Regions from separate parts of the Streptomyces marokkonensis genome, predicted to be linked through region 2. Evidence: riboswitches for the same ligand, from Rfam matches in the RefSeq annotation. Region 2 holds a riboswitch; the other holds the start of a gene.
The links. Region 2 has a riboswitch for thiamine pyrophosphate ahead of thiO (glycine oxidase ThiO). Riboswitches for the same ligand answer to the same signal wherever they lie in the genome.
Positions count from the first base shown of each region.

Region 1: it holds a riboswitch for thiamine pyrophosphate, as region 2 does, so the genes downstream of both, ABEA26_RS02655 (thiamine ABC transporter substrate-binding protein) here and thiO (glycine oxidase ThiO) in region 2, are expected to answer to the same signal.

Region 1 is NZ_BAABCQ010000006.1:53,323-58,220, forward strand. It holds gene ABEA26_RS02650 (ABC transporter permease) at 1-1,206, opposite strand, end outside; gene ABEA26_RS02655 (thiamine ABC transporter substrate-binding protein) at 1,182-2,270, opposite strand; TPP riboswitch at 2,350-2,455, opposite strand; gene rlmN (dual-specificity RNA methyltransferase RlmN) at 2,552-3,664, opposite strand; gene ABEA26_RS02665 (phosphatidate cytidylyltransferase) at 3,834-4,898, opposite strand, start outside.
Region 2 is NZ_BAABCQ010000077.1:27,032-31,929, reverse strand. It holds gene pknB (Stk1 family PASTA domain-containing Ser/Thr kinase) at 1-173, opposite strand, end outside; gene ABEA26_RS20090 (thiazole synthase) at 371-1,168, opposite strand; gene thiS (sulfur carrier protein ThiS) at 1,171-1,371, opposite strand; gene thiO (glycine oxidase ThiO) at 1,368-2,579, opposite strand; TPP riboswitch at 2,577-2,688, opposite strand; gene ABEA26_RS20075 (NAD(P)/FAD-dependent oxidoreductase) at 2,843-4,117, shown strand; gene ABEA26_RS20070 (Rv2175c family DNA-binding protein) at 4,195-4,560, shown strand; gene thiE (thiamine phosphate synthase) at 4,659-4,898, shown strand, end outside.

The DNA of each region.
Region 1 (4,898 bases), on a different contig from region 2:
CGTCACCGCGGACACCCCGAGCGGCAGCATCAGCAGCGCGTCGAAGCCGCGTACGAAGCGGCCCGCGTCGCGGCGGGTGAGCGCGGTGGCGGCCAGCGCTCCGATCACCACGGCGATGGCGGTGGCCACGACGGCGTACTGGAGGGAGTTGCCGATCGCCTCGATGGGCGGGACGAGGAAGGTACCGCCGTCCTCGCGGGTCAGCGCCCGGTAGTAGCCGAAGCCGGGTGCGCCCAGCGACCGCTCGACCAGTACGGCGAGCGGCAGCACCAGCAGCACGGCGATGGTGGCCAGGACCCCGGCCAGCAGGACCCACTGCCCGGTGCCGCGCGGCCGGCGCGCGGTCGTGGCCGCGTCCACCAGCCGCAGGGCCGTCTCCCGCCGCCGTACCGTCCAGGCGTGCACGGCGAGGATGGCGGCCACCGCGGCGAACTGGATCAGCGTCAGCACGGCGGCCGTGGACAGGTCGAAGATCTGGGAGGTCTGCCGGTAGATCTCCACCTCCAGGGTGGAGAAGGCGGGCCCGCCGAGGATCTGGACCACGCCGAAGGAGGTGAAGGTGAACAGGAACACCATCAGCGCGGCGGCGGCCACGGCCGGCGCGAGCGCGGGCAGGGTCACCTGCCGCCAGGCCGTCAGCCGCGAGGCGCCGAGCATCCGCGCGGCCTCCTCCTGCCGTGGATCGAGCTGCGACCAGAGGCCGCCGACGGTGCGTACGACGACGGCGTAGTTGAAGAAGACGTGCGCGAGGAGGATCGCCCACACGGTGGTGTCCAGCCGTACGCCCCACAGCTCGTCGAGCAGCCCGCCGCGCCCCACCAGCGCCAGGAACGCCGCACCGACGACGACCGTCGGCAGCACGAACGGTACGGTCACCACCGCCCGCAGCACCTGCTTGCCGGGAAAGTCGAAGCGGGCGAAGACGTAGGCGCCCGGCAGGGCGATCAGCAGGGTGAGCGCGGTCGAGGCCAGCGCCTGCCAGGTGGTGAACCACAGCACGTGCCGTACGTCCGGCTGGACGAGCACGTCCCCGATCCGCCCGAACTGCCAGGAACCGTCGATCTCCAGTCCGCGCGCGACGATCGCGGCGACGGGGTAGGCGAAGAACACCGCGAAGAACGCGACGGGCACGGCCATCAGGGCCGGCCGCGCCGCGTTCCCCGTGCGACGCCGGCGTTTGGTCACTTGAGTACGAGTGAGGTCCACGACTTGACCCACTGGTCGCGGTTGTCGGCGATCTTCGCCGGGTCCATGGTCTGCGGGTCCTCGGCCTGCGGCCCGAACTTCCGGAACGCCTCGGGGATCCGCGCGCCCTCCCGCACCGGGTAGACGAACATGTTCAGCGGCAGGTCCTCCTGGAACTCCTTGCCGATGAGGAAGTCGAGGAGTGCCTTGCCGCCCTCGGGGTTGCCGGCGTTGCTCAGCAGACCCGCGTACTCGACCTGGCGGAAGCAGGTGCCGGCGGCGACACCCGTCGGCGCGGTGGTGGGCTGCGGGTCGGCGTAGATGACCTCGGCGGGCGGGGAGGAGGCGTAGGAGACGACGAGCGGGCGGTCGCCCTTGGCCTTCTTGCCGCCGGACGAGCCGGAGAACTCCTCGTTGTACGCCTGCTCCCAGCTGTCGACGACCTGGACGCCGTTCGCCTTCAGCTTCTTCCAGTAGTCCTGCCAGCCCTCGTCGCCGTACTCGGCGGCGGTGCCGAGCAGGAAGCCGAGGCCGGGCGAGGAACCGGCGGCGTCCTCGGTGACGAGCAGGTCCTTGTACTCGGGCTTGACCAGGTCGTCGAGGGATTCCGGCGGGGTCAGCCCGTGCTCGCTGAAGTAGGCCTTGTCGTAGTTGACGCAGATGTCGCCGGTGGTCACGGGCGTGACCCGGTGCTTGTCCCGGTCGGCCCGGTACTCGGGGAGGACCAGGTCGGAGCCCTTCGCCTCGTACGGCTGGAACAGCCCGTTGTCGAGGGCTCGGGAGAGCAGTGTGTTGTCGACGCCGAAGAAGACGTCGCCCTGCGGGTTGTCCTTGGTGAGGATGGCCTTGTTGACGGCCTGCCCGGCGTCGCCGTCCTCCAGGACCCGGACCTTGTAGCCGGAGCTCTTCTCGAAGCCGGCGATGACGTCCTTCGACACGGCCCACGAGTTGTGGCTGACCAGGGTCACGGTTTTGGAGTCGCCGGCGCCCCGGCCGTCGCCGTCGGACGACGATCCGCACGCGGTCAGGCCGCCGACCATGCCGAGTCCGACTGCGAGGACGGTGGCCTTCTTGGTGATGCTCACTGAATTCCTCCTGGGTGACCAGGAGAAGACGCGGCCCCGCCCGGAACCCCTGGCGAGGGTCCCGGGCAGGGCGCAACAGCTCGAGTGGTGACCGATCTCCCTACCCAGAATGACCTGGGCCAGGTTCGGAGGGTCTGCGGCCGGTGCCGCACTCTCAGCGCTGTGGCGCTCCCCTGTCGGAATATGAAGATGTGGTTTCGTATGACGTACGTGTGGAGTTGTCGTTGTCGTTGTCGTTGTCGTTGTCGTTGTCGTACGACGATGTGCTGACGTCGGTCAGGCTACCGCTCGCTCGCGGCGAGCTGACCACACGCCCCGTCGATCTCCTGCCCTCGGGTGTCCCGGATCGTCACCGGCACACCATGCGCCGCGATCGCCTCCACGAACGCCTTCTCGTCCTCGGGCCGCGACGCGGTCCACTTCGAGCCCGGCGTGGGGTTGAGCGGGATGAGGTTGACGTGCACGGGCCGGCCCTTGAGCATCCGCCCGAGCCGGTCGCCACGCCACGCCTGGTCGTTGATGTCCCGGATCAGCGCGTACTCGATCGACAGCCGGCGCCCGGACGCGGCCGCGTACTCGAACCCGGCATCCAGCACCTCACGCACCTTCCAGCGCGTGTTGACGGGGACCAGGGTGTCGCGCAGCTCGTCGTCGGGCGCGTGCAGCGAGATGGCGAGGCGGCACTTGAACCCCTCGCCGGTGAAGCGGTGGATGGCCGGGACGAGACCCACCGTGGAGACCGTGATGCCGCGCTGGGAGAGGCCCAGCCCGTCGGGCTCGGGGTCGGTGAGACGGCGGATGGAACCGACGACCCGGTTGTAGTTGGCGAGCGGCTCGCCCATGCCCATGAACACGATGTTGCTGAGCCGGGCCGGTCCCCCCGGGACCTCGCCGTCCCTGAGCGCCCGCATGCCGTCCACGATCTGGTGCACGATCTCGGCCGTCGACAGGTTCCGGTCCAGGCCGGCCTGACCGGTGGCGCAGAAGGGGCAGTTCATGCCGCAGCCGGCCTGGGAGCTGATGCACATGGTCACCCGGTCCGGGTAACGCATGAGGACGGACTCGACGAGCGTCCCGTCGAACAGCTTCCACAGCGTCTTGCGCGTGGTGCCCTGGTCGGTCGACAGATGCCGCACGACCGTCATCAGCTCGGGCAGCAGCGCCTCCTGGAGGCCCTGACGCGAGCCGGCCGGGATGTCGGTCCACTGCTCGGGGTCGTGCGCGTACCGCGCGAAGTAGTGCTGCGAGAGCTGCTTCGCGCGAAACGGCTTCTCGCCGATCGCGGCGACGGCCTCCTTGCGCTCCGCGGGCGTGAGGTCGGCGAGGTGCCGCGGCGGCCGCTTCGCTGCGCGGGGCGCGACGAAGGTGAGCTCACCTGGGGCGGGACGGGCCACGGTTGGACAACTCCTCATGACGACGGGCCTGTGGCGAATCCCCGCTCATGCGGGGACGACGGCAGAGCCATGCCGAAGCCAGAAGACCTCACCGGACAACCCCCGCGTGGGCGGGGAAACACGAAAGGGCCCGCGACCATGCGGGCCCTTCCAGACTACCTGAACGCTGTCAACCCGATCCGACGAAGATCACCAGCAGCAGCCACACCACCGGCGCCGTGGGCAGCAGCGAGTCCAGGCGGTCCATGATGCCGCCGTGGCCAGGGAGCAGCGTGCCCATGTCCTTGATGCCGAGGTCCCGCTTGATCATGGACTCGCCGAGGTCGCCCAGCGTGGCACTGACGGCGACCGCGAGGCCGAGCAGCAGGCCCTGCCACCAGCTGCCGTCGTCGATCATGAACTGCATGCACAGCGCGCCCGCCACCATCGCGAACGCCACCGCTCCGAGCAGGCCCTCCCGGGTCTTGCCGGGGCTGATGCGCGGGGCGAGCTTGGTCCTGCCGAAGCGCCAGCCGACGGCGTAGGCGCCGGTGTCGCTGACGACCGTCAGTATCAGGAAGACCAGGACGCGTAGGGCGCCGTCGTCCGCCATGAGCATCATCGCGACGAACGTGGCCAGGAACGGCACGTAGAACGCCGCGAAGAGGCCTGCCGTGACGTCCCTGAGGTAGCCCTCCGGCGGCTCGGTCATCCGCCAGACGAGGACCGCCAGTGCCGTGAGCGCCATGGCGACCCACGCGCCCTCGGAGCCCCGGACGTACCCGGCGACCACCATCGCCGCTCCGCCGATCGCGAGCGGCACGAGGGGCGCCTTGATGCCCTTGCGCTCCTGGAGCCGCTTGGTCAGCTCCCAAAGGCCCACCACGACGGCGACCACGATCACGCCGACGAAGGCGGCCTTCACGACGAACAGCGACGCCACGATCACGGCGGCGAGTCCGAGGCCCACCCCTATCGCGGCACCCAGGTCACGCCCCGCGGTCTTCTTCTGCGGCTGCGGCTGCGGCTGCGCCGGCTGGGGGGCGTCGGGCATGGGCTCCGGATTCCGCGGCACCGCCGCATACGGCCGCGCCGACGGATTCCCGCCGCGGTACGCGTCGTCGCGCGGTGGCTCGTCTCGGAACAGGGGACCACTCAGCCGAGCGGTCCCCTGTTCGTCATCCTGGTCTCCGCCGTGTTCAGGTACGCCGGGCACGATGGGCATGGGGCGAGTCTGCTGCGCGTAGTGCGCATC
Region 2 (4,898 bases):
GTGGCGTCGGTCGCGAGCGTCGGGTGCATCACCTTCAGCGCGAGCACGCGGTCCAGGCGGGTGTCCACGGCCCGGTAGACCGTGGCCATCCCGCCGACCGCGATCCGCGCCTCGACGCGGTACCGGCCGTCGAGCACCTGCCCGACGAGGGGGTCCTGAAGGGTCGTGTCCACGCAGCGAGTCTACGAGCCACCACGGACACCCGGCGTCGCCGCCGGCGATCGGGGGCGGTACTGCAGCGGACCTGTGACGCTTCCCACGCGCGGCGGGCCGCCGGCGGCGATGAACCCCCACGAGCGAGGCCCACCTCTTGTCCGACTGGAATCGGGTGGTGCGTGGATGGGAGACGAAACGGCAGGACTGCGCGGGCTCACTGAAAAGCGGGCCGCTCCGGATCCAGCGCCGCCAGGCCCTCCGCAGGAGACGACGCCTCGGCGAAGTGCCGCCGTGGAATCCGCCCGGCCCGCCGTGCCAGCCTTCCCGCCCCCACCGCGAACCGCATCCCCTCCGCCATCAGCACCGGCTCCTGCGCCCGCGTCACGGCGGAGGCGAGCATCACACCCGCACACCCCAGTTCCATCGCCAGCGCCACGTCCGACGCCGTACCGGCCCCCGCGTCCAGAATCACCGGCACGCGCGCGTGCTCCACGATCAACTCGAAGTTGTGCGGGTTGCGGATACCGAGCCCCGACCCGATCGGCGAGCCGAGCGGCATGATCGCGGCGCACCCGACGTCCTCCAGCTTGCGCGCGAGGACCGGGTCGTCGTTCGTGTACGGCAGCACCGTGAACCCGTCGTCGACCAGCGTCTCCGCCGCGTCCAGCAGCTCGATCGGGTCCGGCAGCAGGGTGCGCTCGTCTGCGATGACCTCCAGCTTGACCAGGTCGGTGGCGAGGGCCTCGCGGGCGAGGCGGGCAGTGAGGACGGCCTCCCCGGCGGTGAAGCAGCCGGCCGTGTTCGGCAGCACCCGGATGCCCAGCTTCTCCAGCACCGACAGCACGGACCCGTGCACCGAGGCGTTCACGCGCCGCATCGCGACGGTCGTCAGCTCCGTCCCGGAGGCCACCAGCGCCCGCTCCAGCACATCGAGGCTGGGCGCCCCCCCGGTGCCCATGATCAGGCGGGACCCGTACGTCGTACCGCCGAGGACAAAGGGATCGTCGGCCATGGTCAGCCTCCTTGGACGGCGGTGAGGACTTCCACGCGGTCGCCGTCGGCCAGCGCCGTGGCGGACCACCGCGCGCGCGGGACGACGGTTTCGTTCAGGGCGGCGGCCACACCGGACGGTGCCGCGGTGAGCGTGCCCACCAGGGCGTCCAGAGCGGTACCGGGAGCCACCTCGCGCGGCTCGCCGTTGACGGAGATGTTCATGCGGGCTGCTCCGAGTGTTCCGGGAGTGCGGGGGCGGCGCCGAAGCGCAGGGGGCTGAAGGGCAGTGCCTCGGCCAAAAGCTCCCCGGTGGTCAGGACGTCCGCCATGACGTCGCCGGTGACCGGGGTGAGCAGGACGCCGTTGCGGTGGTGCCCGGTGGCCAGCAGCAGGCCGTCAAGACCGGTCGGGCCGAGCAGCGGGGCGTTGTCCGGGGAGCCCGGGCGCAGACCCGCCAGGGTCTCCGTCAGGGGCAGCTCGGTGATGCCGGGGACCAGCTCGTGGGCGTCGCGCAGCAGCTCGTAGACGCCGCCCGCGGTGACCGTGGTGTCCCAGCCCAGCTCCTCGCTGGTGGCCCCGACGACCAGCTCGCCACTCTGACGGGGCACCAGGTAGAGGTGGTTGCCGCGCACCACGGCACGCACGGTCCGGTTCAGCAGTGGACCGTGCGCCTGCGGCATCGCCAGCCGCAGCACCTGCCCCTTCACGGGCCGTACCGGCGGCAGTACGTCGTCCGGGACGCCCGTGAGCCGCCCGCTCAGGCTGCCCCCGGCCAGTACCACCTGCCCGGCCTCAAGCGCGGTGCCGTCGGCCGTGACGACACCCGTGGCCCGCTCACCGCCACGCCCGACGGTGAGCCGGTCGGCCCACACCCGGTGGAAGACGACGCCCGCGCGTTCGCAGGCGGCCACGAGCGCGCCGGCCAGTCGCCGGGGGTCGATCTGGTGATCGCCGTCCACCCGGAGCCCCCCGCGCACGCCCGGCGCGAGCATCGGCTCCAGGCGCCGGCACTCACGCCCCGTCAGCCACTCGGACTCCAGACCCGAGCGCTGCTGGAGCGCGTGCAGTTCCCGCAGGTGGGCGCGGTCGTCGGCGTCCAGGGCGACGGCGAGGGTGCCGCAGCGGCGGTAACCGAGGTCGTGGCCGGTGAGGTCGGCCAGCTCGGCCGCGAACGCCGGGTAGCGGCGGGCCGAGGCGAGGTTCAGCGCGAGCAGCGTCTGCTCGCCGTAGTGCAGTTCCGTGACGGCGGCCAGCATCCCGGCGGCCACCTGGGCGGCCCCACCGCCCGGTTCGGGATCCACGAGGGCCGTGCCGAGCCCGCGCTGCGCGGCCCGCCACGCCGTGACCAGGCCGATGATCCCGCCCCCGACGACGAGGACGTCGGGTGTGCGTGACGTCGTGGGTGACGTCGTGTGCGGCGGTGACGACATGGGCGTCCAGCCCCTCCCTTCGCCGGCATGACCCGGATCAGGTTCGTACGGTCGGAGGCCGCCAGCCTCCCTCTCAGCCCGGTGCGTCCGGGCTCCCGCGAGTGCCTTGCGTCGGCCAGCCTAGCCCGCGGCGCGTCGCACTCGTAAGGGGAGTCGCCCCGCGCCTGCCTACAGCCCCGTACGGCCCGTACGGCCGAGCGGTGTGGAGCAGGTCACCGCGCACGACCCCTGACTGACGAGGGGCCGGTGTCTAAGGTGATCACGTGAGCGAGCAGACGCAGGAGCGGGCCCGGGTGCGGGAAGCGGACGCGGAACGCCGCGTGGTCGTCGTCGGCGCGGGCATGGCGGGGGTGCAGACCGCCGTCGCCCTGCGGGAGCAGGGCTTCACCGGCACCGTGACCCTGATCGGCGCGGAGCCGCACCAGCCGTACGACCGTCCTCCGCTGTCCAAGGCCGTCCTGCTCGGCACGGCAGAGGGCTCCGCCTTCGACATTGACTTCGAGGCGCTCGGCATCACCCTGCGGCTCGGCTGCGAGGCCCTGGGCGTCCGCCCCGCGGAGCACGTACTCGACACCTCCGAGGGGCCCGTGCCGTACGACGTCCTCGTCCTCGCGACCGGCGCCGAACCGATCCGTCTCCCCGGCACCGAGGGCGTGCCCGGCGTGCACCTGCTGCGCACCCTGGACGACGCCGAACGGCTGCGCCCGGTGCTCGCCCGGCAGCACGACGTCGTGGTCGTCGGCGCGGGCTGGATCGGCGCCGAGTTCGCCACCGCCGCGCGCGAGGCGGGCTGCGCCGTGACCGTCGTGGAGGCCGCCGACCGGCCCCTCGCCGGCGCGCTGCCCGACGAGGTCGCCGCGCCGATGACCACCTGGTACGCCGACGCGGGCGCCGTACTGCGCACCCACGCGCGCGTGGAGCGTGTGGAGCCCGGCGGCCCGGGAGAGCCCGGTCACGTCGTCGTCCTGGACGACGGCTCGCGGCTGCCCGCCGGCGCGGTCGTCGTCGGCATCGGCGCCCGGCCCGCCACCGCCTGGCTCGCCGGCTCCGGGATCGGCCTGGGCGCGCAGGGGGAGGTCCTGGCCGACGACCGCCTGCGCGCCTCGGTGCCGGACGTCCACGCGGTCGGCGACTGCGCCTCCTTCCCCTCCGGCCGCTACGGCGAGCGGCTGCTGGTGCACCACTGGGACAACGCCCTCCAAGGGCCGCGCACGGTCGCCGCCGACATCATCGGCGCCGTCGGCGGCGAGGCCGTGGCGGCCTACGACCCGGTGCCGTACTTCTGGTCCGAGCAGTTCGGCCGCTTCGTCCAGTACGCCGGTCACCACACGGACGCCGACGCCACCCTGTGGCGCGGGGACCCCTCGGGGCCCGCCTGGACGGTCTGCTGGCTGCGCGAGGGCCGCATGGTCGCCCTGCTGGCGGTGGGCCGTCCCCGGGACCTGGCCCAGGGCAAACGTCTGATCCAGGCGGGCGCGACGATGGACCCGCGGCTGCTGGCCGACCCGGCGAAGCCGCTGAAGGCGGCGACCGCGTAGTCCCTCCGGTGGGTGCGCCGGCCCAGGTCGGACGGGTCCGGCTTCCGACTGTCGGTGCCAGATGGCAGGCTTGGGTCGTGACCGAGATTGACGCAAAGACCGATGCTCTCGTGCCTGCCTGGCTCACCGTTCCCGACATCGCCGAGATGCTCGGTGTCGAGGTGACCCGCGTACGCCAGCTGATCAAGGAAGGCCAGCTCATCGCCGTACGCCGCGGCGAGAACCGCGCGCTGCACATCCCCGCGGCCTTCATCGACGAGGACAAGGTCGTCAAAGGCCTGGTCGGGACGCTGACGCTGTTGCGGGACGACGGCTGGACGGCCGAGGAGATGCTGGAGTGGCTCTTCACGCCCGACGAGACCCTGCCCGGCACCCCCGCGCAGGCGCTGAGCGAGAATCGCGGCACGGAGGTGAAGCGCCGCGCCCAGGCGCTCGCCGTCTGACCTGACACACCACCGTGGCGTGCGGGCCGCGGCACACGGCCCCGACGGCCGTGCCGGTCCGCCGCCCGCACGCCACCAGACCCCAGGGGGACACCAGCATGCCCGGCACCGACGACACCGCCACCGCCCGAGCCCGGCTCGCCGACGCCCGGCTCTACCTGTGCACGGACGCCCGTCGTGACCAGGGCGACCTGCCCTCGTTCCTGGACGCGGTGCTGGCCGGTGGCGTCGACATCGTGCAGTTGCGTGACAAGGGCATGGAGGCGGCGGAGGAGCTGGAGCACCTCGCGGTCTTCGCCGACGCCTGCGCCCGCCACGGCAAGCTCCTCGCCGTGAAC